One region of the Aequoribacter sp. genome, then DNA from elsewhere that is predicted to be linked to it. Evidence: predicted binding sites of a transcription regulator. Region 1 holds the regulator's gene; each other region holds the start of a gene.
What was found. The regulator PhoB, encoded in region 1, activates phosphate uptake and scavenging genes when phosphate is short. The targets are predictions, from matches to a motif close to TGTCATAAANNTGTAACA.

Region 1 (7,654 bases):
ATGTTGCTTGCGGGCATCGCTCTGGTCGTGGTGATTTTATTGGATGCTATACGCCGAGCGCTCAAACAGCGGGCTGAAAATGAGCGTTTGATGCGTGCGAAAAAAACCGCTCGCCAAGAACCCCATGCTGACTTCGATTGGTTGAAAGAATTGCCCAACGGCGGCGCGCGAGTCGTTTATCGTGCGGATGAAACAGACGACAACGCTACGCAACGGCAAGCGATAGACATTGATGAACTTGTCCCAGACGCAGCGCATAATGAGCTGACTGAAGCGAAAGAAGATCCGGGTCAAGCGGTTGAGCACCGAGAGCCCCCCAGTACCGCTGTTGAAGACCATTCGGAACGAGCGTTAGACCCGGTTATGGAAGAAGCCCTCGAGAGTACCTCAACGGGCAGTGAATCGACCGTCGCAGCAACTCGAGCAACTTCAGCCTCCGCTGGGCAGACCGTAGATTGGCTAGAAACCCTGGACACGGAAGAGGAGCCTGTAGAAGAGGCACAAACTCTAATTGAGGATACACCGCCAGAGCATGTGCTGCTTATCCACCTAAAGGCGGATGAACACAAGCCCTATCAGGGTGACACATTGCTGCAACTGTTATTGGCCTGCGATTTGCGTTTCGGTGATTTGGGTTTTTTTCATCGACACGAGCAGAGCGGTGGACGCGGTCCGATTCAATTCAGTGTAGCGAATCTTCTGAAACCGGGCGTATTTGATATCGATTCAATGAGCACCCTTCAAACGGCGGGGGTCGTATTTTTTATGCGCGTCCCAGGCCCCAAAGATTTACTGACAGCCTATGAAGCGATGCTGGAAACTGCGCGCGCGGTGGTGCAGCATTTAGGCGGCACTCTTCTCGATCATTCCCACAGCGTTTTAACCAAGCAGGCGATCGAGCACGATAAGACGCTGTTGCGCGAGTATGCCAGAAAACAGCTGCTACAAAAGCGTTCGTGAGTCTGATGCCTGTAGATCCAGCCAAGCGTATTGCTGAACTTATTGCTCTAATCGAGCGTTACAGTCGAGAGTATTACGAGCAGGACGCGCCCACAATTTCTGACGCTGAGTACGATCAGCTGTTCCGAGAATTGCAAGCATTAGAAGTTGAAAATCCTCAGTGCGCTCGAAGAGATTCACCGACTCAAAGGGTTGGTGGGAAACCGGCAGAGGGCTTTGCGCCAGTGACGCACGTCATACCAATGCTGTCGCTTGACAACGCTTTTTCCAATGACGAGCTGCTCGATTTCGATCGCAGAGCGCGCGAACGACTCGGGTTGCTTGAGATGGCGACTATCGACTATGTCTGTGAGCCTAAACTCGATGGCATTGCGGTTGCTATCCGTTACGAACGAGGGATGCTCGTTCAGGCAGCGACCCGAGGTGACGGTCAAACGGGTGAGGATATCACCCACAATGTCAAGACCGTTAAAAATATACCGCTACGGTTGCATGGCGCTGACTCGATTGACGTCCTTGAAGTGCGAGGCGAAATTTTTATGCCAAAGCGGGGTTTCACGCGTCTTAATCAACGCGCCGAGGCTCAGGGTGAAAAAACATTTGCTAATCCGCGTAACGCTGCTGCAGGTAGTTTGCGCCAGCTAGATCCCACGATCACAGCCAAAAGGCCGCTCGCGTTTTACTGTTATGGCGTTGGTGTGACCCAAGGTGTGGATATCCCCGATAGCCAGTATGGGTTGCTACGGTGGTACGAATCGCTCGGGCTACCCGTTAACGATGAAGTGCAAGCCGTCTCGGGCATTCAGGCCTGCATTGATTACTACGAGCAACTGTCTCGGCGCCGGAGCGGCTTAGACTACGACATTGATGGTATTGTATACAAAGTGAATTCATTGGCCGAGCAGGCCGAGCTGGGCTTTGTGTCGCGGGCACCACGTTGGGCAATCGCTAGGAAGTTTCCCGCTGAAGAGGCTTTAACGCATTTGCTGGATGTTGAATTTCAGGTGGGTCGAACGGGTGCGATAACACCTGTGGCGAGACTCGAGCCGGTATCGGTGGGCGGTGTCGTCGTCAGTAACGCAACTCTGCATAATGCAGACGAAATCGAACGTCTGCAGGTGGAGATTGGTGACTTAGTGGTCGTTCGGCGCGCTGGTGATGTTATCCCTCAGGTGGCGAGGGCGTTGCCGGAAGAGCGGCGAGGGGAGCTGAGGAAGATTGTTTTTCCCTCGCAATGTCCCGTGTGCGGATCCGCAATCGTGCGCGAAGAGGGTGAGGCGGTACAACGCTGCAGTGGGGCGCTGACGTGCTCTGCACAGCGTAAGGGTGCGATTATTCATTTTGTGTCGCGCAAAGCCATGGATATCGAGGGCTTTGGTGAGAAGTTAGTGGAACAGCTAGTGGACATAGGGCGGTTGAAGGACCCCAGCGATATCTATGGTCTAACTCTCACTGAGCTTGCCGCGTTGCCAAGAATGGGCTCCAAGTCGGCTCAAAATCTCATTGATGCGATAAACCGATCTAAACGGACGACGTTCGCCCGTTTTTTGTATGCGTTGGGCATTCGCGAAGTTGGCGTAACAACGGCCGAGCGGCTGGCGGACTATTTTGGCGAGATTCAGTCGCTATTAGCGGCGTCTGTTGATAATTTGCTGGCTGTGCCGGATGTCGGTCCGATCGTTGCAAGCCACATTCGATCATTCCTAAACTCATCGACTAACTTAGATGTGATCAGCACGCTATTGCAAGCGGGGCTCTCATGGCCTGAGGTAGCGCCGATTGATGTCGACAACGCACCGCTTGTTGGAGAGACTTGGGTGGTAACAGGCAAACTCGAGCAGTTTTCTCGCGAAGAGGCGACCGAGTTGTTGAAATCTTTGGGTGCAAGTGTGGCAGGGAGTGTGTCTAAAAAGACCACAGTGTTGCTTGCAGGCCCTGGGGCAGGGAGTAAGCTCACAAAAGCGCAAGCTTTGGGTGTGGAGGTAATAAACGAAGATGAATTTCTCGCGCGTAAGTCGGCTTGGATTTAGCTTAGCACTTATCGTCATCGCGGGGTGTACGACTGCACCTCCAAGCGATTTGGACAACATTTGCGCTATTTTTGACGAAAAAAAAGGCTGGTACAAGAGCGCAAAAAAATCAGCAAAACGTTGGGATGCGGATATTCCCACTATGATGGCGATTGTCCACCAAGAGTCAAAGTTTGAGGCGAAGGCAAAGCCTCCACGCAAAAAGATTCTTGGCTTTATCCCCGGTTTTCGGCCGTCAAATGCCTACGGTTATTCTCAGGCACTGACGGGTACTTGGGAGCGATATAAACGTGATGCGGGCGCCTACGGCGCCGACCGCGACGAGTTCGATGACGCCATTGATTTTATCGGCTGGTACAACAAGCTGTCGTATAAAGAGAACGGCGTTTCAGCGACCGATGCGAGAGCGCTGTATCTTAATTATCATGAGGGGCAGGGTGGCTACGCGAGAGGAACTTATAAATCTAAATCGTGGCTGGTCGGTGTAGCCAATAAAGTTCACGCTCGCGCTGGGCGGTACAGGACGCAACTGCAAGGGTGCAAGAGTCGTCTCGATGCTGCGAATAAGGGCTGGTTCGACTGGTTTTAACGCAACAGTCATTTTTATTTCACTTTGTCACAGAATTGTCATGCCTTGCACGCGATAATGTTGCAATATTACAGTATCCGCGCAAGGAGTTGTTGCCGTGAAAAATTGTTCAGTATTGGTTGTTGAAGACGAGGTCGCTATCCGGGATATGTTGCGCATGGCCCTAGAAATCGCCGATTTGCGCTGCATAGAAGCCGATAACATCATGGACGCTCACGCAATTATCATTGATCGTCGCCCTGATATTGTCCTGCTGGATTGGATGCTACCAGGTGGCAGCGGTATTGAACTGCTTCGACGGCTCAAACGCGATAAGCTCACTGAAGAAATTCCGGTGATCATGCTAACGGCAAAGACCTCGGAAGACAATGTCATTCAGGGGTTAGACGTCGGCGCGGATGACTATATCACTAAGCCCTTTGCCCCACGTGAGCTCATTGCAAGAATCCGAGCATTGCTACGTCGCAGTGGCGCCATGCCTTCGTCCGAGAGGATTGAGGCGGGCGAGTTGGTCTTAGATATGAGTAGCCATCGTGTGTTCCTCGCGGGTGAGCCGCTCGCGATGGGACCGACTGAATTTAAACTACTGACTTTTTTTATGTCACATCCAGAACGCGCCTATACACGCAGTCAGCTACTCGATCAGGTATGGGGCGGTAATGTCTATGTTGAGGAGCGTACGGTTGATGTCCACATTCGTCGCTTACGTAAAGCGTTGCAAAACGACATGGGTGATTGCAGCCACTTTATTCAGACCGTACGCGGTACGGGTTATCGCTTTTCTCCGCCTGGGATTTAGACCTTATGCGTGCAGTAGGGCGTTGGTACAAAGAACTTCAAACCATTGTTCTGTTGCTACTGATCGCCGCGGCGATTGGTTGGGTGATTGGCGCGACGGCCGAAGCGTTGACGGTCGTATTGCTGTTTTTTGTGTTCGGTTACTTATGGCAGCTCCGCAGGGTACTGCAATGGATTGACCACCCCGAATCTGAGCCTCCTGAGGGCTCGGGTATTTGGGGAATGATGCTGGATCAGATGTACGCAATACAACGCCACAATCGAGATGCGCGATCGCGCCTACAGCATACTGTTGATTACCTTCGTGATTCTTTTCGCTCTTTGCGTGATGGTGCACTCCTCATCGACCAGAAAGGTTTGATCGAGTGGAGTAATAGCTCTGCGGAATACCTATTGGGTTTACGGTATCCGCAAGATAAAGGTCAAAACTTGTTAAGTTTGGTGCGCTATCCTGAGTTTTCGAGTTACATGATCGTGGGTGACTATACTGAACCCCTGACGTTCAGCACCAACGATTTTCCTGCGCGACATCTGCAAGTGGAAGTGAGTTCTTTCGGTATCGGGGATCGTCTTATACTGGTGCGGGACGTCACACAGCTGGTGCAAATAGAACAGACGCGTCAGGACTTTGTCGGCAATGTATCACATGAGCTTCGAACGCCACTTACGGTGATATCGGGTTATCTGGATACGCTGTTATCGCAATCGGAGATGCTGCCCGCGGCGTTGATAAAACCCCTTGAACAGATGGCTCAGCAGTCACAGCGCATGGAAAACTTAGTGCGTGATTTGTTGTGGCTGTCAAAGATTGAGGCGACAGCAACAAAAAAACGAGTGCGTGAGCAGGTGGACTTAGCCGCCCTATGCGGCGAAGTGGTGGAAGATTTGAGGGGAGGGTATCCATCTCGAGCCATCGAGTATCGGTGCGCCGTTCCAAATGCGAAAATTGAGGGAGACTACAGGGAGTTGTTTAGTGCGCTCAGTAATCTGGTTGTCAATGCGCTGAAGTATTCGCCAGAGGGAAAGCCGGTATCCTTAACCTTAAGTGAAACAGACAAAGCGCTCTGCATTGAGGTCTGCGATCAAGGTTTGGGGATTGCGGAGGAACATATTCCGCGTCTTACCGAGCGTTTTTATCGTGTCGATGAATCGCGCTCCTTTGCCGGAGGTGGCACGGGGCTAGGACTTGCGATCGTGAAGCATGTCGCAGCCAGCCACGAGGCGCAACTGAAAATCGAGTCAGAGCTCGGTGCAGGCAGTTGTTTTAGTTTGAGCTTTCATAGAATGAGTCGCGACCTCTGATTTTATGACACGTGCCATGTTCGCTTATCGCAATACTTTCGCTAGCAAGTTCATTGCATTACTGGTCTTAGCTTTGTGCGTCGAGGCTGTTCATGCGGCCAGTCCAGCGGTCAAACTTTCAAGTGTAGGCTCTGATACCTTGGGTGGTGTCATGACTCGCCTGGCGAGGGTTTTTAATCAGCAATACCCCGATGTTGTGATGCAGGTGCAGGCCAATGGTTCAAGTACGGCGCCGCCCGCATTACAAGAAGGCACCGCAAGTCTCGGACCTATGAGTCGGCGCATGTCGCCTGCGGAGAAGCTGAGGTTTCGGCAAGAATACGGCTACGACGTAACCGAGGTTGTTATTGGAGTGGACGCTGTAGCGGTGTTCGTCCACTGGCAGAACCCCTTGGCGCAACTCAGTCTTGAGCAAGTCGATGCGGTCTTCTCGGCGACCCGTCGGTGTGGCGCTGATCAGGCTATCAACTACTGGTCGGAGCTGAGTGCTGAGTCATTCGATAAACAAAAAATCACGACCTTTGGACGCAATTCCGCTTCGGGTACTTACAGCTATTTCCGACAAGTCGCCTTGTGTGGTGGCGATTTCGATACAGGCGTTGGTGAGCAGCCAGGATCGAGTTCAGTGGTTCAGTCCGTCGGCAGCTCGGTTCGCGGCATAGGATACAGTGGTGTGGGGTATCAATCGCCCCTAGTCAAAATCCTTGCAATCAGCGCAGATGAGAATTCTAAAGCCTATATGCCAGAGCCGGAGGCCAGTTTAAAGGGCGATTACCCCTTGGCAAGACCTCTCTACTTGTACGTTAATCAAGCTGCAGCGTCGCCCTTGAGAGGCGCTGAGCGAGACTTTGTTGACCTCGTTCTGTCGGGTCGAGGACAGGAGGTTATTAAACGCTCGGGGTTTATCCCGCTCCCCGAGGACGTGCGCACGAAGATTCGAATAGAGTTGGGCTTATGAAATCTCGCTATACCGACGCTAGATCCGCACTGGCTCCCTCTCGTCGATGGATCGATCGTATTGTTACGGTGGCTGTGACCACTGGAGCAACCTTAGTATTGCTGGCAATCGCCTCTATTTTCCTATTCTTGATTTGGGCGTCTTGGCCGCTATTTTGGGCTGATACTCGCTCAGAGATAATCACTTATAACCTTGATACGCACAGCCCTGTTGTTGCTGCGCTGGGTGAGACCGAGTATCTATCGCAAGACACTGCGTCCGGCGACTTCAAGGTTTTCACGCTCGGCAACCCTGGCGAGCAAAAGTATGAAGATAACCTTGGCAATGTCGTCAGACTTGCGGTAGACGAGCAAAGCGCATCCGTGCTTGTGACGGTAACGAGCGATAGAGTGCTCAGGCTTTACAGTGATTACGACTGGTTTTTAGGCAAATCTTCAGCGCAAAAAGTTCAGCAACCCATCGTCTCCCAGCAACTGGCGGAGCTGCCAGAGGCTATGCGAGTCCAAGCCCAGAACGAGGATGTGTTCCATATTTTGCTGCACTACGAAGATCGAGTTGAGTGGCTCGTCGCTCGATCTGAGCGTGGCCCAGTATCAACGTCGACGCAGGTCATCCTGCAACAACAATTAAGCCTCGACACAGCTCATGAGATTTCCAGCGTTCATTTTATTGGCCAAGGCGCAATGCTTTTATCGGTCGCTGAAGACGGGCGGTATTGGATTTATAAGAGCGATTCAAGCATGATTGCGGGACGATTTTCGGATGTGTCTGAGCTCACATTTGTCAGGGTACTTCGCTCATCTTATGGAATTGCGCTAATCGATAGCAACACATTAGTCCATATCTACGGCATCTCTTTTGATGAACAAGGCCCTGCGCTGAGTCTCTTAGATCAATATCCGCTGACAGATACCGATATAGCTGAGGTGTTCGCGCCACCTTTTGGAGGATTAATTGTCGCAAGCAGTAGCGGAAACCTTGAGTGGCTTGATACGGACTTTCAGAGCCAGCAATATT
Region 2 (7,654 bases), on a different contig from region 1:
ACGCCAAACTCGCAGAGGCTAAATCGGTTGTTGTCACCGATTTAGTTATCGCCAAGCAAGTCAGTGAAAATGCGCAAGAACGCCTCAAACGGCAAGCCGCCGATGCGGCTAAGAAACAAGCCGACATTGATGCGCAGTTTCAACAACTGCAGCTGGTACTTGCCAACCAGGTTGAGGCAGGTGATGCCAAGATCGTTCGCAGTAACGAGCAGTTCACTATCACACTAGAAGATAAAGGCCTGTTCTTAAGTGGCACCGCAGACCTGGACCCTTCGATTCTGTCGACCATTAACCAAATTGCTCGCACCATTGCCGATTCAGACTCTCTGATTCGCGTCCAAGGTCACTCGGATAACAGGCCGGTAGGCTTTTCGGATCAGTTTGCCTCCAACTGGGATCTATCCTCGGCTCGGGCAAGCTCGGTGGCAAACCACATGATCAACAATCAAGGTTTAGCTGAGACGCGCTTTTCGGTCACAGGTTTTGCCGATACCGAACCGGTTGATACCAACGAAACGCCAGAGGGCCGCCAGCGTAACCGGCGGGTTGAAATCATCATCGATAATTAACGCAGGCCTCTTGACTACAGGCCCGCGCAAAGGTTTAATACGCGCCTTCGCTTTTTGCGCCCAGGTAGCTCAGTCGGTAGAGCAGGGGATTGAAAATCCCCGTGTCGGCGGTTCGATTCCGTCCCTGGGCACCATCCTCCCCAAAAAACCTCAATTTTTCGATACGTGATGTTCACTCTGGGTGCATGGTTTTGTCACGCCATCGCCTTTTTCATCGTTCAAACACTAACACCCAGAACTCGTAACAATAATTACATAAAACCGTCACTTTAATGACACACATCTGCAATAAAAATGTAGCTTAAATGTCACTTTGTAATAAAAGTGACATAATTTAACGATAGGATCCCGCCATCGATAAAGAGACCACAATTATGCGCCGCACACTCCCACTTGCTCTTGCACTCGCATCAGCACACACAATCGCCGCCGGCGGTAGCGATGTGGATGCACTCAAGTCTGAGGTAGATCAACTTAAAGCGCTGGTGATGAAGCTTGAGCAACGCCTAGCCGATGTCGAAGGTCAAAAGGTGCCGGTCGAAGATCTGACCGCGTTAGCTAAGCGCAATCCGGTGGCTGCAAAATCGGCGCAAGAGTCGCGCGTAACCCTAGCGAGCGATTTCCGCTTGCGCTATGAGTCTATAGAGAAGCAAGGTTCAGACCGTCGCGAACGCGAGCGACTCCGTGCACGCGCATCGCTGACTTATAAAGGCAACGATTTTACTGGCGTGTTTGGTGTGGCCTCAGGTGGCGACAGCCCCACATCAACCAACCAGACCCTTGGTGGCGGCGGTACCAGCAAAGGACTGCAGCTTGATATGGCGTACGTTATCTACCCCTTAAATGATCAAGTGAACGTGTTTGCGGGCAAAATGAAAAACCCGCTGCATCGTCCCGGCAAATACGGTTTAGTGTGGGATTCTGACTACCGCCCAGAAGGTGTATTTTTAACCACGCAGACGGGTGATTTCGAATTGACCGCCGGCAGCTTTTGGCTTGAGAGCGACACCAAAAATAGCAATGAACGCGCTGTCTACGCTTTGCAAGGGATGTATAAAGCCCAATTAGGCGACACGAAGTTAAACCTTGGTTTAGGTTATTTCGAAGCCAACCTATCAGGCGATGCAGCCTTTTGGTCCGGCGACACCATCAAATTGGGTAACTATCAAGACTGCAACAACGGCACCTGTGTTTTCACTAACGACTACCACGTCATCGAGGCATTCGTAGAAGCCAACTTTACGAGCAGCGTCAACGGCTTTGCGCACTGGATCGAGAACGCGCAAGCAAACAGCGACAACACGGGCTACGTGCTTGGCCTAAATATTGGTAAAGCAAAAAATACCGGCGACTGGGCTTTTCAGGCCGCTTGGCAGAATCTCGAAAACGAAGCCACCGTCGCACTGCTCACCGATTCAGATTTCGCGGGTGGCGGTACCGGAGGCGAAGGGTCACAGTTAACGCTGAGCTACAAAGCAAGCTCTGCCCTCGCTATTAACCTGTTGTACTCGGATACCGAAAGAACCACCTACACCGACCCAAACCCGCTGGATTACAAGCGTCTGGTTCTTGATTTCTCGATGAAGTACTAGCCACAAAAAAGCCCCGACCTTCCACAAGACTGGGGCTTTATATGGGTGACCTATCAGCCTGATTAGCTAAGTGCTATCGACTGAACGTGGTTACCCACATCCTCGGCGTTATCGGCAATGTCGCCAATCCAAACCAAGACTTCGTACAAAAACATGGCTTCGACTGGCGAAAGGTCTTTCTCTAGCTTAAACAGCTGGGCACGCAGATCGCTTTGCATGGTATCGGTTTGCCGCTCGGCTTCATCAATTCGAGCCAAGGCCGCCTCGACACGCTCAAGATTGTTTTGCCCGAAGCCCGACTTCACGTAAATATCCAGTTGATTAACCGCTTCTTTCGCGTAACGAACCGCTTCGACGGAAGTTCTTACGAAATCGAGGACTCCAGCGCGCATAGGCTTTGGAAACCGCATTCGACGCCCGACAATAATGCCAGCGATATCTTTCGCGCAGTTAGCAATTTTGTCTTGCGATGTAATCAGGCGTAACAAATCGGTGCGCGATACCGGCATCATCAAGCGCTTTGGCATATTCTTGCGAAACTCGGCTTTTAATTCATCGGCACGATGTTCACTGGCTACTACAGTCTTATGAAGCTCTGCAGCTTGCTCCCAGCTTTTGCTGAACTCGGCCTCTAGAAATGGTAACAACGCCTCGGTCGCTTCTAGCGTAGCAGCGATGTGTTGGGTAATGGTTTCGATTGGTGACTTAACCACCAAATCAGCAATAGGCATTCTAATCGACATTTTTCGCTCCGTACTCTCACGAGTATGATTAAAAAGGTAGGGTTTTTAGGAACCTACAAGCGGTTCTTAGACGCAGTGTAACAAAACTGTAAACTAATTGTAATACTTGTCATAAAGGGCAGTATTACCGTGGTGTTAATGAATATCCGCCGCCACAGCGCAATTCCGCCCCGAATTTTTGGCTTGGTATAAGGCATCGTCGATGTTGGTAATGTTGCGATCGATACTGATGTTTGGATTCTGCATACCAAAGCCAAAACTTGCGGTGACCTTTAGCCCTGCACTAAAGGTGGTTTCAGCAATACAGGTGCGAAGGCGATCAGCCAATACCTGCAGGCCGTGCTCATCGGTCTCTCGAATCAGTATCAAAAATTCTTCACCACCCCACCGACAAATCTCAGCATCACTGCGCATAGCCGACAATAGTGTAGCCGCGAACTCTTTCAAGATAACGTCACCGACCTGATGACCATGTGTATCGTTAATCGTTTTAAAATGGTCGATATCGCATAAAATCAAACCACAACCTGGCGCACCCTTTTTAAGATCCCGATGCGCAGACCGAAGCAGCTGATCAGCTCGTGCGCGATTACCTACTCCCGTGAGCGAGTCGGTAATTGACATGGTCAGCAACTGGTGGCTCAGGCGGCGCAAACGCAGATTATTGATAAACAAAAACGCACCGGCTACGGCCACACCGGCAAAGATTTGCCAAAACAAGGTGTAGTCAAACGCTGTTTCATTGCGCACACTCACCCAATTGTTGTAAGCCCGCTGTATCGCTAACTCATCGCTACTGATTCGCGCAGCGACACCGTCTAAAATCTCGAGTAGTTCGTTATTACCTTGGGCTACGGCCATCGCAAAACCAATGCCCTGCCCCAGAGTTGCGCCAATCTTTAACGAATCGGAGTACGTTTTTTGAATTTGGTTTGCAATGACACTGGACTCGTCAATATAACCAAACAGTTCACCATTTGCGACCGCGGTTAGAGCGTCGCGCGAGTCATCTTGTGGCACAAACTTCAGTTCTGGATAAGTAGCACGGAGTCGCTCAAGAATAGGCTCGTCATTTACGGTACCAATGGTTCGCTGACTTAATCGGTGCAAGTCGCTAACAAATAAGGTATCGATGCTGGTGGCTAAAAGTAAGGGCTGCTGTAAATACTCTCGGCTGTAGAAAAAGTTTTTATCTTTGCCGTTGGCAACAGCCATCGAGACAAAATCGCAACGCCCGCGCGACAAGGCTTCTTGCCAGCTCTCGCCGGATGCCACCGGATGCACGCGCAAGGGTACGGGTACATCACGCCGAAAAGCCGCTTGCAGCAGCTCTGCCACAATACCCACGTACGCTTGTGACTGAAATGCCTCCAAGGGCAAATTATCGCCTTGAATGCAGGCTATCAGCTCGCCTTTATCGAGTACGTATTGACGCTGCGACGGGCTTAACTGCATTTCTTGACCGAGCTTCGCTAACAGGGTGTCCAGCGTATACTGCTTGTACTGTTCATCCGCGTGTAACAAGCCACTTCGTTTTAACTGCTTAAAAATGCGCTGGCCCAACTCATCGCTGGTGGCGCCTAGCGGAAACAGATCTAACTGCATCATCTGTTCGGAAACCGCAGCCTCGTAGCGTAACGCCTCCGCACTTTTTTGCTGCGAGTAGCGCTCTAAGATCATGTTGATGACTTCATCAACGTTATCGAGCGCGTATTGCCAACCGCGATTCGTGGCCTCCACAAAACGTTGGGTCTGCTCAGGGTTTTGCACAACAGCGTTTTGGGTGGCCAATACGCTTACAGCGCTGCTAACAAAACCATAATCGGCAGGGTCGATGACATTGTAGGAGACACCCAAACGATCAAGCTCGTAGAGCTGATTCGAGCGAAACGCGCTCATCGCATCGACTTTGCCCTGAATAAAGTCGTCAATACTGAAGGTGTGTTCACGAACATCGGAGTTAGTGGAATTAACGTAAAAGTGATTCAGCAGCAAGGCGAGTGAACTATAACGAAACTCATCGGTCGTACCCATAATGCGCTTGCCAACCAAATCTCCGGGGGTCCGAATCGATGGGTGGGTCACAAAAATTAAAGGCGACCGCTGAAAGTAGGTGGCCAGCACTACAACCGGCGCAATGTGGCCACCGTGTACCACCAAGTTGGAATTGTGCACCACATAATCGGCGTCGCCTTGAATCAGCGACAAGATATTATCGACCGCTGGTTCGTATTCCACCAAGTCGACATCAAGCCCTACCTCACGATAATAGCCCAGCTCTTTGGCGGCTATAAAGCCTGCAAATTCGAACTGATATTTCCATTCAAGCTGAACCCGCACGTACTGCAAATCGTTGGCAAACGCGTTGGTGCACAACAATAGTAAAATGAGCCCTACTCTTAGCGTCATTGCTACTCCCAATTTCAAGCCCTAAGTGTAAAACGAAACGCTCTAACAGGCATTAAAATGAACGCGCAAAATAAAATGCTTACTGCACCCTACGCTTTGTGCGCACTCGTAATGCCTCGCCATGTCCTATCAAACCCATTTAAATTCAGGCAAACTCAATTAGGGGTAACGTTGAGGGCAAGATGCCAGTAGGAATTTTAATACTCGCCGCGGGTCAAAGCCGCCGCATGGGAACAGACAAACGTTTGCTGTCCTGGCGGGAAACCCGGCTCCTCGAGCGATCAATACAGCTGTGCCGCGACAGTGGTTTGAGCTACCGCATTGCCCTGAGTTGTCGGAAAGAAGACGATCTGATCGCGCAACTATGCGGGCCAAACTGTATTCGCGTTGAGGAGTCAGACTTAGGCTTAGGCCACACACTGGCGCACGCTATTGGCGCGTTGCCCGACTCTTGGGGCGGCGTCATTGTGCACCTGGCCGATATGCCCTTGGTCAAGGCGTCTACTTTCCAGAAAATTGCGCACGAACTGCAACATCACTCGATTGTGATTCCAAGCTATCAACAGCAGTGGGGCAACCCGCGCGGTTTTTCGCACTCACTGTGGCCAGAACTAGCGTTACTGAAGGGCGATCAAGGTGCTAAAGACTTGATCAAAAAGCACTCAGATTTATGCCGTGTGCTAGATCTTAACGATGCGGGAATCTTGGTCGATATCGATACCCAAGAAGACTACCAAGCTTGGCAGTGCTGACCGCCTGCTCGCTTGGTTACGCCACGCTGCGACAAACTTGGCCAGACTGACTCATGGCACCACGCTTAAGCTGGGTGAGCTGAGCTAAGATCGACACCGCAATTTCCATCGGTGTTTTACTACCGATATCGATGCCTACTGGCGCGTGAATGCGCGCAAGTGCCTCTTCGCTTAACCCTCTTGCTCGCAACCGTGAACTGCGATTCGCACTCGTACGTCGTGACCCCAAGGCGCCAATGAAGACGTAGGGCAAGTCTGCAGCGGCAAACAACGCGTTATCATCAATATCGCGGTCATGGGTCAGTGTAATCAAACTGGTGTGTGAATCGGCGTAGGCGGCGAGCTGATCGATCCCTATCAACACGTGAACACTCACGTCAGAGCCCCGCCATCCGTCGACCTTATCCTGACGCGGGTCGAGCACAATAATCTGATACTCCATTTGTAGAGCAAGCGCTGACAGGGTCTCAGCCAACTGCCCCGCCCCGATCAACACTAAACGATGCTCTGGACCTAACCGGTGCATACCGCAGGTTTGCTGCCAATCAACCGCCGGCGAATTCAACATCGAGGTGGTACTCAAAGAACAGTGGTAAGGCTCAAGTTTGATGGCTCGCTCGACAAAATGTCGAGCTAAAAGTGTAGCGTGCAATTCCTGTAGCCAAGATTCATCACGCGCTCCAAGTGCTTCGACTAACAGCGTTAACTTACCGCCACAGGGAAGCCCATAGCGCTCGTTATCATCGGCATCGACGCCGTATTTGGTTAATCGCGCCGTACCTGCAGGAAACTCTCCCAACTGCAAACGCTCGATCAGGCATTCTTCAACACAGCCGCCCGAGACCGACCCTAGGGTCGCTAACTCGCTATGGACCATCATTGAGCCCAAGGGTCGAGGCAACGACCCGGTGATTTCGACAATCGTGACCAGCCAAGCATCAAGCCCCTGACGCACCGCTTTAAGCGCTGCTCCGATAATCTCTGCGTGTGTGACTTGAAGCTTAAGCGACATTAAAACCCTGCTTGGCAACCGGCAACTCACGCACACGTACACCAACAGCCGCATAAATGGCATTGGTTATAGCAGGCGCAATGGGCGGCGTGCCGGGCTCGCCTGCACCCCCAGTGGGAGCACCACTATCGAAAATCTCGACGTTAATTTCGGGGCTCGCAGCCATGCGCACCGACGTATAATCGTGGAAATTCGATTGTTTAACCGCACCGCCTTGGATCTCGATGTTACCGCTCAAGGCTGCCGACATGCCGTATAAAATGCCCGATTCCATTTGTGCCGTAAAACCATCAGGCGACATGGCAAAACCCGGGTCCGCAACACAAGCGACGCGATGCACGCGCAATGTGCCATCTTGTACAGAGACCTCTGCCACTTGACCGACAATCGATCCAAAACATTCGTGTATCGCGATACCTCGACCATGACCTTCGGGCAGGACCTGCTGCCAGTTAGACAGTTCTTCTAAACGGTCAATAATGGCGAGGTGGCGAGGTTTGTCTTGCAGTAAAGTTCGACGGAACTGCAGCGGATCTTGTTTGGCCGCGTGCGCTAGTTCGTCAATCATCGACTCGGT
Region 3 (7,654 bases), on a different contig from region 1:
CGACCCCATGGATCCAGTGGCAACTCGGGCAGGTAACCACCCTTCTTAAAATTGCGGGGCTCAGGGGCGATCGAGCTGGGGGCGACTAGAGCTTCTAAGCCCTGCTCTGTGGAAGGATAGACGTAGTTATCGAGCCGGTAAATCTTAAGCGCTGTTTCAATCGCTTTAAAATCCGCGTAGACCTTCTGCACCCTTGCCTCGTCTGCCCGATTTAATACCGTTGGCGCCACGACACTGATTAACAGTCCCATAATGACCAGTACGACTAAGATCTCGATTAAAGAAAACCCTTGCTGTTTCATCCGCTACCTCACCATCGAATTCAAATCAAAAATTGGCAATAAAATCGCCAATACAATTGTTAACACCATGCCGCCCATGAATACGACCATCAGGGGTTCAAACAAGGCACTGACCGTACCCATCGTCATTTCAAGCTCGCGCTCTTGGTTAGTGGCCGAGCGCTCGAGCATTTGCTCTAACTCACCGCTCGCCTCGCCACTGGCGACCATGTGCACCATCATGGGCGGAAAGCGACCGCTGGCCGCCAGGGCACGATGCAGGCTGCCTCCTTCTTCGACCGCTTGGGCCACAGCACTGGCGTCCTGGCGAAGCACCAAATTGCTGAGTACTTGACCCGCAATTCGCAAGCCCTCTAACAGTGGCACACCACTGACCATTAGAATACTCAATGTGGACGCAAAGCGGGCGGTATCCATAGCAATCACGACTCGGGATACGAAGGGTATTTTTAACAGCGCCCGGTGCCAACGCCGTTTATTGTTGGGCTGCGCCACCCAATAACGCCACGCAAAAATAACGACCACAATAGTGACCAACAGCCACAAACCGCGATGCTGCAAAAAATCACTGACGGCAATAAGACCCACGGTTAGAGGCGGCAGATCGGTCTGAGTGTGCGCAAAGATGCCCACCAGCTCCGGCACAACGTAGACCATCAAAGCGACAACCACCGACACAGCCACCCCCAGCAAAATAAAGGGGTAAATCAGCGCCATCATCAATTTCTGCTGCGTGTATTGCCGCTGCTCAGTGTAATCAGCTAACTGCATCAGTACTTGCGCCAAAAATCCGGCGTGTTCACCAGCTGTGACCATCGCGCGATACATTTCGTCAAAGACCTTAGGATACTCGCCCAAGGCGTAAGCCAAAGTGTAACCTTCGGCGACTCGAGCGCGCACCTGTAATAACAGAGCCTTGAGTTTGGGCTTACGAGACTGTTCCGCCGCGGCGCGCAAACTCTCGTCAATAGGCATATTAGATTGAATTAAAGTCGCTAACTGGCGAGTCATCAGAGCCAAATCGCCGGTCGACACTTTCGTCGCGGTAAATAGAAATGCCAGCGATTTTCGATCGTTAAGCGCCACCTTGCCCGCATCGTCGATAGCCACAGGTCGCAGCGAGCGCTCGCGCAACAAGGCCCGCACGTGGCGATCAGAATCGCCCTCTAACAACCCCTTTACGAGCTTACCATCGGCGTCTAAGGCTTTATAGCGAAAAGCTGGCATGGGTTATCCCATGGTGCTGGTTACGCGCAGCACCTCTTCTAACGAGGTGCTACCGCTTAAAACTCGAGCCCGACCATCGTCTAAGATCGCGGGAGATTTTGCTCGAACGGCGTCGGTCATCGCTTGCTCGCTGGCACCGTCGTGGATGAGCGTTTGCAGCGCGCGATCCACGTCAATCCACTCGTAAATGGCCGTTCGGCCTTTATAGCCCGAGCCGTTGCACGCGTTACAGCCTTTAGGGTGATAGAGGTGATCAACCTCGGCGTCATCGGGCAAACTCAGCAATTTACGCTCAGCGTCGCTCAATGGCCTCGCCTCTTTGCACTGCTTACACAATAGGCGAATGAGACGCTGGGCCATCACCGCCACGAGACTCGACGACAGCAAAAAAGCTTCAATACCCATATCGCGCAACCGCGTAATAGCGCCAATAGCGGTATTGGTGTGTAAAGTCGACAGCACCAAATGGCCTGTCAGCGAGGCCTGCACGGCAATTTCCGCGGTTTCTAAATCGCGGATCTCGCCAACCATAACCACGTCGGGATCTTGTCGCAGAATCGCCCGTAACCCCCGAGCAAACGTCATGTCCACTTTGGAATTTACTTGAGTTTGGCCAATACCGGGCAGCATGTATTCCACAGGATCTTCGATGGTCATAATGTTACGCGAAGTCTGATTAATGTGGGTAAGCCCCGCGTATAGCGTCGTAGTTTTACCAGAGCCGGTAGGTCCCGTGACCAGAATAATACCGTAAGGACGCTTTAGCGCCTCGGTGTAGCCGGACAGGACTTGCTGAGGCATCGATAGCTGCTGTAACTGGAGCTGTCCGGCTTCTTTGTCTAATAATCGCAGCACCACGCGCTCGCCGTGGGCCGATGGAATTGTCGACATCCGGATGTCAATGGCGTGGCCTGCAATTCGCACTGAAATACGGCCATCCTGAGGAATACGCTTTTCGGCAATATCCAATTTCGCCATCACTTTCAAACGACTCACTAACAAGGGCGCGAGCAAACGCTTCGGGGACAGTACCTCAGCCAAAATGCCATCCACGCGAAAGCGCACGCTCAAGCGGTCCTCGAAAGTTTCAATGTGAATATCTGAGGCTTTATCGCGCACCGCTTGCGACAGAATCGCGTTAATTAAGCGAATAATGGGCGCGTCGTCTTCAGCGTCCATCAAATCGCCGGTTTCAGGAATGGCTTCAGCTAAACGCGACAGATCAACATCTGCCCCCAAGTCCTCGGCCATTTGCACGGCTTCTTGGTTATCGCGCTGGTAAGCGAGAGTTAAGGCCCTCTGAAAGGTCTCGCTGTCGACTTTGACGACGCTAAACCCTTGCCCCAAAATGCGTTGAACCTCGGCCAGAGTCTCGAGCTTTGGATTGCCGACGCTTAACAGCTCATAACCCGCATCGCCCGCACGCAGCACAACGCCAGCCTGCTTAGCATAGGAAAAAGCCAAACGCACAGGCGCACGCAGCCCGCTCATACCCGCCTGGTCAGAGGTAGCCAGCGCTTCGCTCATTGCTGCTCCTGCATCGCATCAAGCGCCTGAATATCGCGTTGCCACTCGGGCAACACCGGCATACGATCAGAATTCAGCAGATTGCTGCCCTTGGCTCGGCGCTGTAGTTGCTGCTCTCGGATGAATTTGTATTTGCTAGCAGTCGCGTTATCTAAGGCTCTATCGTCACGAATAATGGTGGGGCGAATAAAGATCAGCAAATTCGTTTTCGTCACTTCAACCGCATCGTTACGGAACAAACGCCCAAGCAAAGGAATACTGCCAAGGACAGGCACGCGCTGCGTTCCATCCTGCACGTTATCTTTGATTAACCCACCTAACACGACGGTTTTGCCATCACCCGCTAGCACTTTGGTCTGGATCTTACGTTCGTTGGTGATCAAATCCGAGGCAATCGACGACAAGCCCGTTAAGCTCGAGACCTCTTGCTCGATATCAAGCACCACCGAGTCACCGTCGTTAATATGCGGCGTCACGGTAAGAGTAATACCCACGTTCTCGCGCTCGATGGTCTGAAACGGATTCTGAACCCCGCTACCACCGCTGCCAGTGTTGGTATACGCACCCGTCACGAAAGGCACATTCTGGCCCACCGTGATATACGCTTCTTGATTATCGAGGGTCAGTAAGGTCGGCGTTGACAAAATATTGGCATTTGACTGCTTCTTCAGCGCGTTCAGGATGACGGTCATCGACAAGTCGTTATCAATAGCCCCCCACCCTAGAGTCAAGCCTGGTGAGCCCGCCAGCGCAGCGGCGAGCTGCCCCAAGTCGAAATCACCCACAGGGTTTGCCGCATCGGCATTACCACCTAACACCGCTGAAGATATCGCACCCGCCGTGCTGACATCGGAAGAGACACTACTACCATAAACCCCAGAATCGTTGGCGAACAGCCACTGCAAGCCCAGGCTTTGTCCATCAATGACTTCCATTTCTACGATGATGGCTTCTACCAGCACCTGCGCTCGACGAATATCCAACTGATAAATGACCGATTCTAATGCCGCCATCTCGTCTGTGTCGGCCGTAATAATCAAGGAATTGGTACCTTCGTCAGCTTCAATGGTCGCATCGTGCCCACCACTGGTTTTGCTTTTAGACGAGTCTAGCCGTCCGATATTTTGCATGACTTTCGTCAGAACTTGCGCCACGTCGGCGGCTTTGGCGTACTTCAGATAGACAACTTTGACATTACCCGCGCGCTGCAAAGGTGTATCTAAGTGCTCAACCAAAGCGCGCATACGTGCTCGTTGCAGCTCATCGCCCGTCACTAATACGCTGTTGGTGCGCGTGTCGGCTACCAACAACACAGTTTCTTCACCACCGGCTTGCGCCGCCTCAGACTTATTCAGCTGCTCAAGCATTTTGACCACGTCTTCAGCAACGGCGTATTCTAAGGGCAAAATATCGGTTTCCTGAATGGCCGACTGATCCATCTGCGAGATCAGTTCATTAATGCGGGAAATATTGGACGCCAAGTCCGAGATGACGATTGCGTTACTGGGGGTATACGCGGCCATGTGGGCTTGTTGTGGTACCAAAGGCCGCAATACTGGGATCAACTTAGCGGCGCTGATATTTTCTAACCGAATCACCTGGGTGACATACTCACCCGCCGGTGTCGAATCGTTTTGCGATGGATCCGTCACTGCTACAGGGCTCGAGCGCGCGTCTTTATTTTGAACAATACGAATGACGTCGCCCGACCGAACGGCGGTGTAACCGTGAACATCTAGAATCGACAAAAACAGACTGTACAGCTCGGTGGTTTTGATGGGCTTACTGGACACCACTTTGACCTTACCCTTCACTTGCGGGTCGACAATGATGGTCGTGTCGGTCACCTCGGCAACAAACTTGATGAGTTCCTGTATGTCGGTGTCTTTCAAATTCACCGTATATTCTTGAGCTTTCACTGCAGGGCCGGCGAGTAACATGCACATACCCAGTACCGCTGCCGCTGCCTGAAAGGGCTTGCGCACGCCAATGAATCGAAAACTGCGGTTTACCATTCTTATCACCTATAAATCAGGGACGATCACCGCCCACTTGCACGGTAAGGTTCATTTGCGAGCCCCCCCGTTGAATTACAAAATTTGCTTCACTTGCGCTTTTCAGCATTTGATACAGCACCAGAGCATTGCTCGGGTCTGACAAACTCAAACCATTGACCTCGGTTACAACATCGCCAGGACGAAACCCAAGGGCTTGAAACTCTTCACCTTTGGGGCCTGGAGACACTCGGTACCCTGCCAACTGTCCATCGGCACTGCGCACAGCCGCCACCGAGACAAGTTCAGATAAAGATTCTGGGTTATCGTAATACCGATCACGCTGTCTCGCATCTAGTCGCGCTTGCCGTTCAGAGCGTGCCAAATCGCGCTCGTTGGGTTCATTCGCGTCGGAGGTCGGCGCAGCACTGGGCGCTTGCGTGGGTTGACGTACCGCGGGCTTCGCGGTCGACATCAGACGCTTGGCCAAGGCACTTTCATCGTAAAGCTTTAACAGCTCATAGGTGCCGTTATTGTCCAACACCACGCGGTCTGGCAACACCTTGGCAAGAGAGACGCGCCCGCTAACAGGCAAAGCATCGCTCACTCGATAAATCGATTGGTCTTGACGGTACTGAATAATGGCCTGACCCAAGCCATCACTGCGAGCCGCTAGCACCCCAACTAACACGAGGTCGAGGCGTGTTTCTTTGGCGCCGTCTTCAATACCAACCGCCGGGGCAGCAACTACCGTAGGTACTGCACTCCCGTTGGCTTCACCAAATAAGTGCCACGCTTTCATTGCATCGATATCAACAGTGACTTGGGACGTGTCGACGGCATCGACGACGACAGTAGGTGCGGGCACCTCAATATTGGTGTCGACGAACAACCAAGGCACTTTTGCCAGATTGAGTCCCACCCAAACTAACGCAGAAGCAATAATCGCAAGGCGTAGCCGAGCCAACACAAGATCCTGAGAAAGCCATCTCGTTGCGGTAGTCAGGGCCTGTGGAAACTGCGCATTCGTCATTATGTTGTGTCTTGCCGCCTCTGTTGCTCGATTGTAACGCTAAACGTCCCAGTCTATCGAACAAATACGACAAAATGACGACAGCCTTGCGTTGAAGTGTCCCAATCGGGACTCAGCAGAGTCTATCGACTCTAGCGCAAGGTTGCCAGATCAGAATGCTTCGAGATAACACGGTACATTTCAGGGATCTGCTCGACGCTATTCGCGGAGCAATTCAGGTCGCGCAACAGGCCGTCCTTTAGACGATAAATCCAGCCGTGTACGTCCAACTGCTGCCCGCGAGCCCAGGCGTTTTGCACAATCGTAGTTCGGCACACGTTGGCCACTTGACTCATCACGTTCAGCTCGCACAACAGATCGACTTTTTCGTCGTCGCTGTCCAGAGCATCAAACTTTTCTTGGTGCGCAAATTGAACGTCTTTAATGTTGCGCAACCAATTATCGATCATGCCATTGTCAGCGTCCTCATAGGCCGCTCGAACACCACCACAGTTGTAGTGCCCGACCACCAAAACATGCTTGACCTTCAGCACATCGACGGCGTATTGCAACACCGTTAGGCAATTAAAGTCGGTGTGAACCACCATGTTGGCAACGTTGCGATGCACGAATACTTCACCCGGCAATAAGCCGACGATCTGGTTGGCGGGCACCCTGGAATCCGAACAACCAATCCACAGGTATTCAGGGCTTTGCTGGGCGGCAAGTTTGGCGAAGAAGTCTGGGTCAGCTTCGTGTACTTCGCGCGCCCATTCTCGGTTGTTGCGAAACAACTCTGTAATACTCGTTCGACTCATAACACCCCCGGAAAGAATGGCACCATTCTAAATCTAAGTAGGATGCAGTCCAAGCAAATCACACCTAATGCGACAAAGTCACCTTGCAAAGCCCGCCAAAAAGCCCTATTGTTCGCCGCACTTAGGGGTGGCTTTGGCCTGAGATACTTCGGTAAACCCTTTGAACCTGATCCGGTTAGAACCGGCGTAGGAAAAGTGTAGATAGATTCAAGCTTCTCACCTCACCTTCTCCCGGTTCTCTCTTTAGCCAATACGGGAGAGACCTCATGAAAAACTGCAAAACGACATTAACAAGCGCCATTCTGCTCAGTGGCATCGCGCTCGCGCACGCCGATAATCCGCTGGAAGAAATTATTGTGACGGCGGAACATCGCGACTATTCCATTTCACAAACTGCAACGAGCGTCAGTGTGGTTACCGCCAGCCAGCTCGCTAGCCAAAGCGCTTTGCATCTTGAAGATGTCATGCGCCGCATCCCCAACCTGAATGCGGCCAGCGGTGCTTCTCGCAACCGCTATTTTCAAATTCGCGGCATTGGCGAACGCAGCCAGTATCAAGAGCCCATTAATCCGTCGGTAGGCTTACTGGTCGACGGCATGGATTTTAGCGGACTGGGCTTAAGCGCGAGCACGCTCGATATCGACCAGGTAGAGGTACTGCGCGGCCCGCAAGGCACCCTGCACGGCGCTAACGCAATCGCCGGTCTGATCTCTATTCAGTCTTCAGAACCCAGCCATGAAAGCGCCCACCACATTGAACTAGGATTGGGCAATT
Region 4 (7,654 bases), on a different contig from region 1:
ACCTATTGTCCTTAGAGTCATCACTAAAGATCACCTAGGCTTGCTTGGCGCTGCCGAGCGCCTGAACATTCTGGAGAATTCATGAGCATTAATTACGACTTCATCACGGCTGCGCCTGTCGTTCCGGTACTGGTTATCGACGATCTCGACACAGCCATCCCTATGGCCGAGGCACTTGTCGCCGGCGGTCTGCCGGCCTTGGAAATCACTCTGCGCACCGACTGTGCTTTAGAAGCCATTGAACGCATTGCCAAAGCGGTACCTAACGCCATCGTCGGTGCGGGCACCGTATGCAACGGTGACCAACTGAGAGCCTGTAGGGATCGAGGAGCACAATTCATCGTATCACCGGGCTCTAGCCAATCGATTTTTGATGCAGCGAAAGAAACCGCCCTACCACTACTTCCGGGTGTATCGAGCGCCTCAGAAATGATCGCAGCGATGGATGCAGGCTACGAAATTTTAAAGTTTTTCCCAGCTGAGGCCAACGGCGGCGCCAAGGCTTTAAAAGCCTATTCGGGCCCCTTCCCGCATGTAAAGTTTTGTCCAACAGGCGGAATCTCGCCCAACAATTTGAAAGACTATCTTAGCTTACCCGCCGTCATTGCCGTGGGCGGCTCATGGATCACACCAAAACATGCGATTCAATCCAAAAACTGGGACGCCATTCGACAATTGGCGGCCGAAGCCGTAGTCCTCGCCAGCGATATCGTCGCTGCAGCCTAGACTAACAAGGAGATCGGCCATGCAACCGACAGATCTGATTATTTTTGGCGCCAGCGGCGACTTGTCCGCTCGTAAATTATTTCCAGCGTTGTACCATTTGAGTGGCTGCGAGCTACTGCCCGAGTCGTTTCGCATTGCGGCAGTCGCGCGCGATGACGTTCAGACCGATGCGTTTTTATCAAGATTAAAAGAGCGCATGCAATCTGCAATCAATCACACACATTGGTCGGAAGAGCGATGGACGAAGTTCGCGAGCTACTTTACCTATATCAAAGCGGATTTCAGCGACGCGAAAAACCTGAACACCTTATCAAAATGGCTGGACGATACGCGAGTCAGCTTGTTCTATTTGGCTACGCCACCGAGCCTGTTCGCGCCAATATGCGATAATCTATCCAGTGCAGACTGCCTGACCGGCGATTGTCGCATCGTCTTAGAAAAGCCCATTGGTGAAGACCTAGCAAGTTCAGAGAAGGTAAACGAAACCGTTGGGCGCTACTTCCCAGAAGGCTCAATTTATCGCATTGATCATTATCTGGGTAAAGAAACCGTACAAAACCTGCTGGTATTGCGCTTTGCAAACCGTTTTATTAACGCGCAATGGGATCAAAGCTGTATTGACCACGTACAAATCACAGTCGCTGAAACTGTCGGTATTGAAGGCCGTTGGTCCTACTATGACAAGGTAGGTCAATTGCGAGACATGGTACAAAACCACTTGATGCAGCTCCTATGCTTGGTGGCAATGGAACCACCCAACTCTATGTCCGCTGAAAGTATCCGCGACGAAAAAGTGAAGATCGTAAAAGCTCTTCGTCCTATCGATGTGGATACGGTCGCCGATCACGTTGTTCGAGGGCAATACGGCCAAGGCTGGAGCCAAGGCCTGAGCGTGCCGAGCTATACCGAAGAAGAAGGCTGCACCAATCCAGAATCAGATACCGAGACCTTTGTCGCGATCAAAGCACACATTGACAACTGGCGATGGGCCGGCGTGCCGTTCTATTTGCGAACCGGAAAACGTCTGCCTGAAAAGATGACCGAAATTGTCATTACCTATAAAAAACTACCGCACAACATTTTTTCAGGTGGCGACAACATCCCAAACTCATTGGTAATTCGTCTACAGCCCAATGAGGGCATCGAAATGAAAATGGTGGCAAAAAAACAGACGCTTAAAGACAAGCTCGGCCTCGTCACCCACGACCTAAATCTTGATTTCTTGGGGTCGTCCGAGATGAACCGCATTCCAGATGCTTACGAACGTCTCTTCTTAGACGCCATAAATGGCGACCAATCGTTGTTCGTTGGCCGCTCAGAGATTGAAGAAAGCTGGCGCTGGTGCGACACACTCATTCGCGCTTGCCAATTACAAAACATCCAAGCAAAACAGTATCACGCTGGCTCCTGGGGCCCCGCAAAAGCAGAGTTGCTGATTGAAAAAGACGGACGTAGCTGGCATGAATGAATGGAACCGATTTGACTCTCGTGCGACTCTAGACCAAGAGCTGGCAAGGTTCGCAGCACAAACGCTGGCAGAGGCTATCGAGACGCGCGGTCACGGCTACCTCGTCGTATCGGGCGGGAGTACACCCATGGGTTTTTTCCAGGCACTCAGTCAAAACCAGTCATTGGATTGGTCCAAAGTTACGGTCACTCTTGCTGACGAGCGTTGGGTCGCGCCAGATCACGCCGACAGCAACGAAGCCTTGGTTTATGAGAACTTATTACAGAACGCGGCCACAAGCGCGCAATTTGCATCGCTGTATTCAGGCGATGATACGCCCGAGATAGGCGCGGCAACACTGGACGCGAAATTCAGTGCCCTGCCCACCTTCGACCTTGTCATTTTGGGAATGGGCGGCGATGCTCATACGGCCTCGCTTTTTCCGAATACACCCGCTCTAACTCAGGGGCTTGATCCGCAAAGCCCACATGCCCTGATTGCGGTGCATCCTACCACTGCACCGCATGCGCGCATCAGCATGACGCTAGCCCGCTTGCTTCGAACGCGCAACCTGCTGCTTCACATCACCGGAACCAATAAGGCCGAGGTATTTGAACAGGCGATTGCGGCAGAAAGTCACGCGTCAGATATGCCCATCAGAGCGGTTGCGCTGCAGCAGCAGACACCGTTGCAGGTGTACTACGCCGACTGAGTCCATTTTTGAAGTACCGCCCGCCGCGCACAACCTCGCGATTTATTTTGCTCACGCACGCTTCCTTCGCGCTAATGGCGACGGCTCAAAAACTCGCACTCGTCTATCGCCTCGCGCTCAAACATTTTCGCCGACAACCTCGCCAGTCGCGCTCAGTCAAAGCAGCGCACTGAGTGTTCGCAAAACAAATCACGAGTCCTTGCGCTAACGACATACCAAGATTTGAAAATCCGAGGCCGATGCGGCGATGGGAATAAAAAAAGGGGAGCAGACGCTCCCCTACAAGGTACCAAGACAGACAGGACTCAACATGGGTACCTTAAAAAAACTTACGCGGCTTGGCTGGTATCCTTGCCATTACTCGCTGAAGCCGCAAACACCAGTGCGTTATCCAGCATACGATTCGAGAAGCCCCACTCGTTGTCATACCATGCCAGCACTTTTACCAAACGACCATCAACACGAGTGTGATTAGAATCGAAGTTGCTTGAGAAGTTGGTGTGGTTAAAGTCGATCGACACCAGAGGTTGTGCGTTGTAGCTAAGCACGCCGTAGCCGTCTGCATCGGCCGCCTGCTTCATAATCGAATTGATCTCTTCCGCGGTGGTATCACGCGTTGCGACGAAGGTTAAGTCAACCAGAGATACATTTAATGTTGGGACCCGAACCGCCATCCCGTCAAGACGACCGTTGAGCTCAGGAACGACTAAACCAATCGCAGCTGCGGCGCCTGTTTTGGTTGGAATCATTGACTGCGCAGCAGCACGAGCGCGGAATGGATCTGAATGGTACGCATCGCTTAACGATTGATCGTTAGTGTACGCATGGACCGTGGTCATAAAGCCCTGCTCAATACCAACCGCTTGATGCAAAGGAGCCACCAAAGGTGCCAGACAATTGGTTGTGCAAGAAGCATTCGAGATAATTGTATCCGACGGCTTAATGGTATCGTGGTTGATGCCGTAGACGATCGTGGCATCTAGATCATCGCCCGGTGCAGACAGAATGACGCGCTTGGCTCCCGCGTCAATGTGTTTTTGCAAATCAGCACGATGGCGAAAAATACCGGTGCATTCAAACACCACATCAACTTCAAGTGACTTCCAAGGCAACTGACTGGGATCACGCTCTGAGCATACCTTGATACGGTCACCGTCAATAACGAGGTGGGAATCGACCACTTGAACTGGGAAGCCAAATCGTCCGTGTGCGGTATCAAACCGAGTGAGATGCGCGTTCATTTCAGCATCGCCCAGATCGTTGATCGCAACGATTGTCATGCTTTCACGAAGCCCTGGCCGCTCGTAATAAGCGCGCAAGATATTTCGTCCAATTCGACCGTATCCGTTGATCGCAATCTTAATCATGCTGCCTCCCAAAAACCGTTAAAATGTAGTTTTGTTACACAAATACTGCCCCCAACCCCGAGCTCAGTCAATATTTTTTTCTTTTTATTACGAAAAAACGCGTAATTTTTGCAAAAAAACTGTTTTATAGTGTATAAGAAGGCTTAAAAATGTAACTTTGTAACGAGCAGATAGTAGAAGAACTGATACCCGCAAGCGGCAGGGCCGATAAAGAGACACCTCCATGGAAAATTTACTCGCGACAATATCCACCGCGTTACCGAATCTGAACAAATCAGAGAAGAAGGTTGCGGCAGTGATTCTTGATGACCCTGAGGCCTCTACTCAGTCGTCAATCGCTACGCTGGCGGCCAAGGCAAAGGTCAGCGAACCCAGCGTGAACAGATTCTGCAAGCGTTTTGGCGCGGGCGGATTTCCCGACTTCAAATTAAAGCTCGCTAAATCGTTAGTGTCAGGGGTTCGCTACGTTTCCTCCGCCGTGGAGCTCGAAGACTCATCAGACGAATTTACGCCGAAAATCTTTAACAATTCGATTCATGCACTTAGCTTGGTGCGCGATAGCATCAATCCAGCCTTGGTCGCTCGAGTGGTCGATCAGTTAGTCCAAGCCCGTCGCATATACTTTTTTGGCTTGGGAACCTCCGCAGCAGTGGCAACCGACGCAGAATACAAGTTCTTTCGGTTCAACACCCCGGTATCGTCTCATCACGACCCGCTTATGCAACGCATGCTGGCATCGGCCGGCGGCGTCGGGGACTTATTTTTCTGCATTTCCCACACCGGCCGCACAAAAACGTTAATCGAGACGGCACAATTGGCTCGTGAAAATGGTGCGACCGTCGTGGGCCTTACGGCACCCAATTCTGCCCTATCGCAGACCTGCCAATGGGCCCTGGAGCTGGATGTGCCAGAGGATACCGATGAATATCTACCGATGACCTCTCGGATTGTGCACCTTGTGGTATTGGACGTACTGGCCACCGGTGTCACGCTCCGCAAAGGTGAGGAATTTTTGCCGCACCTTGCCCGTATCAAAAACAGTCTTAAACCCACGCGCCTCAGTCAGGATTAACCACAAAGGTCACTCTATGTCGCCAGCAAACACCTCAGCAAATACCGAACCCCTGCGTAAACATGTTAAATTGCTGGGGCGATTGCTAGGAGAAATTATCTCCGAAGCCGAGGGAGAAGCATTTTACGAAACAATCGAAGCCATTCGACGTTTGTCAAAATCCGCGCGCGCAAAAAACGACTTTGAAGATCTGCAGCATCTACTATCGCCCATTTCTAATGAAAAAGCCTTGGGCGTTGCGCGTGCTTTTGGCCAATTTCTGACCTTGGCTAACATTGCCGACCAGCACCATTCTACCAGCCATGACCACGGCCAAAATCCTGCGGCGATACTGCGCGAAGCCGTAAGCAAATTGCAGACGATCAATGCCAGCCAGCAAGCGCTGGAGGACGCTCTCGACAACCTAAAGATCGATTTGGTCTTGACCGCCCACCCTACCGAAATTATTCGGCGCACGATGATCAACAAATATGCCGAAATCGATCAGTGCTTGGGCATGCTAGAGCATGAGGACACTCCGAGTAAGCAAGTCAAAATTGTCGCCCGCTTGCGCTCGTTAATCACTCAAATTTGGTACAGCCGTGATTTCCGCGTGAATCGCCCCTCGCCGATTGACGAAGCCAAAGGCGGTTATGCGGTGGTTGAACGCAGCCTATGGCAAGCCGTTCCAGACTTCTTACGAGAGCTCGACGTCATGCGCCAACAGCTTAATTTAGCAGAGGCAAAGCTCGATTGGACGCCGGTAAAATTTTCCAGCTGGATGGGCGGCGACCGTGACGGCAACCCCAATGTCACGGCAGCCATCACGCAAGAAACGCTACTTTTAAGTCAGTGGCAGGCCGCCGATTTACTCAGCCACGACTTAAATACCTTGATTGAAGAACTCTCGGTTACCGAGTGTAATCAAAGTGTACGCGATCACGTGGGCGACGCACACGAGCCTTATCGCAGCTTATTGCGGCCTTTGCGCGATCTGTTGGAAACACAGAGAACTGGCCTAATGCACGCGATCAAAGATGACAAAGCGGCACCAATCCCACTCACTAAAGCACAGGTCTTGGCACCGCTCGAACTCACTTACGCTTCGCTGCACGAGTGCGGCATGAGCATCATCGCAAAAGGCTTGCTGCTCGATGTCATTCGACGAGTTCACGCGTTCGGTCCACACTTAGTCACATTAGACATTCGTCAAGAATCGGGGCGTCATAGCCAAGCCATCGCCGAAATTGTGGCGGCGCTCGGCCTGGGAGACTATAACCAATGGAGCGAGTCTGAACGCTGCGAATTCCTGCTAAAGGAGCTAAACAATCCGCGTCCTTTACTTCCTCGCTCATTCACCGGAAGCGACGAAGTCAGCGAAGTGTTGCAGACGACGCGAGTCATCGCGAATCACCCGCGTGAGGCCTTCGGCGCCTATGTGATATCGATGGCCTCCTCCGCGTCTGACGTTTTAAGCGTATACCTACTTATGAAAGAGGCTGGGTGCCAAAGCATGCTGCCCGTCGCGCCTTTATTTGAAACGCTCAGCGATCTTCAAAACGCCCAGAGTGTTGTGCAACAACTACTCGAACTCGAAGGGTTTTGTGATTACATCAAACACTACATGATGGTTATGATCGGATATTCCGACTCGGCAAAAGATGCTGGGGTTCTCGCTGCCTCTTGGGCTCAGTATCAGGCGCAGGAAGCGCTCATTAAGACCTGCCAAGCCAAGGGTGTTGCACTGACCCTATTTCACGGCCGAGGTGGCACAATAGGGCGAGGTGGAGCTCCCGCCCAAGCCGCTCTTTTGTCGCAACCACCCGGTTCATTAGCACAGGGGTTGCGTGTCACCGAGCAAGGTGAAATGATCCGAACGAAACTGGGCCTACCTGCGCTTGCAGGTAACACCCTTGCTCTTTACAGCAGCGCAATTTTACAGGCAAACGTTTCACCACCACCAAAACCCAAGCAAGAATGGCGAGAGCTGATGCACAGGCTTGCCGACGCGTCTTGCCAGCACTACCGTGACTACGTGCGCCATAACCCTGACTTCTTAGTGTACTTTCGAGAAGCCACCCCAGAGCAAGAGTTAGCGAATCTGCCACTGGGATCGAGGCCAGCGCGACGCCGTTCGGGCGGTGGCATCGAAACTCTGCGCGCTATTCCCTGGATTTTTGCTTGGTCACAAAACCGTTTATTGCTGCCTGCGTGGCTTGGCGCCGGTCAGGCGCTTGCTGAGGCAATCAAAGACCCTAGCCATCAATCCGTCATTCAACAAATGATTTCCGACTGGCCTTTCTTTAGAACACGCATCTCGATGCTTGAAATGGTCTTTGCCAAAGCTGACC

Region 2: the regulator PhoB is predicted to act here: its motif matches at 2,992-3,009, upstream of ACTF5Z_RS09040 (TIGR00153 family protein).
Region 3: the regulator PhoB is predicted to act here: its motif matches at 6,149-6,166, upstream of gspC (type II secretion system protein GspC).
Region 4: the regulator PhoB is predicted to act here: its motif matches at 4,392-4,409, upstream of hexR (transcriptional regulator HexR).

Annotation. Positions count from the first base shown of each region.
Region 1 covers NZ_CBFHWH010000014.1:11,773-19,426, forward strand. Annotated here, with positions in the region: gene zipA (cell division protein ZipA) at 1-960, shown strand, start outside; gene ligA (NAD-dependent DNA ligase LigA) at 966-2,990, shown strand; gene ACTF5Z_RS04105 (hypothetical protein) at 2,956-3,579, shown strand; gene phoB (phosphate regulon transcriptional regulator PhoB) at 3,677-4,378, shown strand; gene phoR (phosphate regulon sensor histidine kinase PhoR) at 4,384-5,679, shown strand; gene ACTF5Z_RS04120 (PstS family phosphate ABC transporter substrate-binding protein) at 5,696-6,637, shown strand; gene ACTF5Z_RS04125 (ABC transporter permease subunit) at 6,634-7,654, shown strand, end outside.
Region 2 covers NZ_CBFHWH010000062.1:4,122-11,775, reverse strand. Annotated here, with positions in the region: partial or broken gene ACTF5Z_RS09055 (OmpA/MotB family protein) at 1-569, shown strand, start outside; tRNA gene ACTF5Z_RS09050 (tRNA-Phe) at 628-703, shown strand; gene ACTF5Z_RS09045 (putative porin) at 944-2,161, shown strand; gene ACTF5Z_RS09040 (TIGR00153 family protein) at 2,224-2,904, opposite strand; gene ACTF5Z_RS09035 (ABC transporter substrate-binding protein) at 3,040-5,313, opposite strand; gene ACTF5Z_RS09030 (nucleotidyltransferase family protein) at 5,496-6,065, shown strand; gene ACTF5Z_RS09025 (XdhC family protein) at 6,082-7,077, opposite strand; gene ACTF5Z_RS09020 (molybdopterin cofactor-binding domain-containing protein) at 7,067-7,654, opposite strand, start outside.
Region 3 covers NZ_CBFHWH010000023.1:5,694-13,347, forward strand. Annotated here, with positions in the region: gene gspG (type II secretion system major pseudopilin GspG) at 1-302, opposite strand, end outside; gene gspF (type II secretion system inner membrane protein GspF) at 306-1,529, opposite strand; gene gspE (type II secretion system ATPase GspE) at 1,533-3,056, opposite strand; gene gspD (type II secretion system secretin GspD) at 3,053-5,071, opposite strand; gene gspC (type II secretion system protein GspC) at 5,088-6,083, opposite strand; gene can (carbonate dehydratase) at 6,215-6,880, opposite strand; TPP riboswitch at 6,994-7,090, shown strand; gene ACTF5Z_RS05610 (TonB-dependent receptor) at 7,147-7,654, shown strand, end outside.
Region 4 covers NZ_CBFHWH010000015.1:72-7,725, reverse strand. Annotated here, with positions in the region: gene glk (glucokinase) at 1-85, shown strand, start outside; gene ACTF5Z_RS04240 (bifunctional 4-hydroxy-2-oxoglutarate aldolase/2-dehydro-3-deoxy-phosphogluconate aldolase) at 82-726, shown strand; gene zwf (glucose-6-phosphate dehydrogenase) at 746-2,194, shown strand; gene pgl (6-phosphogluconolactonase) at 2,187-2,885, shown strand; gene gap (type I glyceraldehyde-3-phosphate dehydrogenase) at 3,215-4,252, opposite strand; gene hexR (transcriptional regulator HexR) at 4,476-5,324, shown strand; partial or broken gene ppc (phosphoenolpyruvate carboxylase) at 5,341-7,654, shown strand, end outside.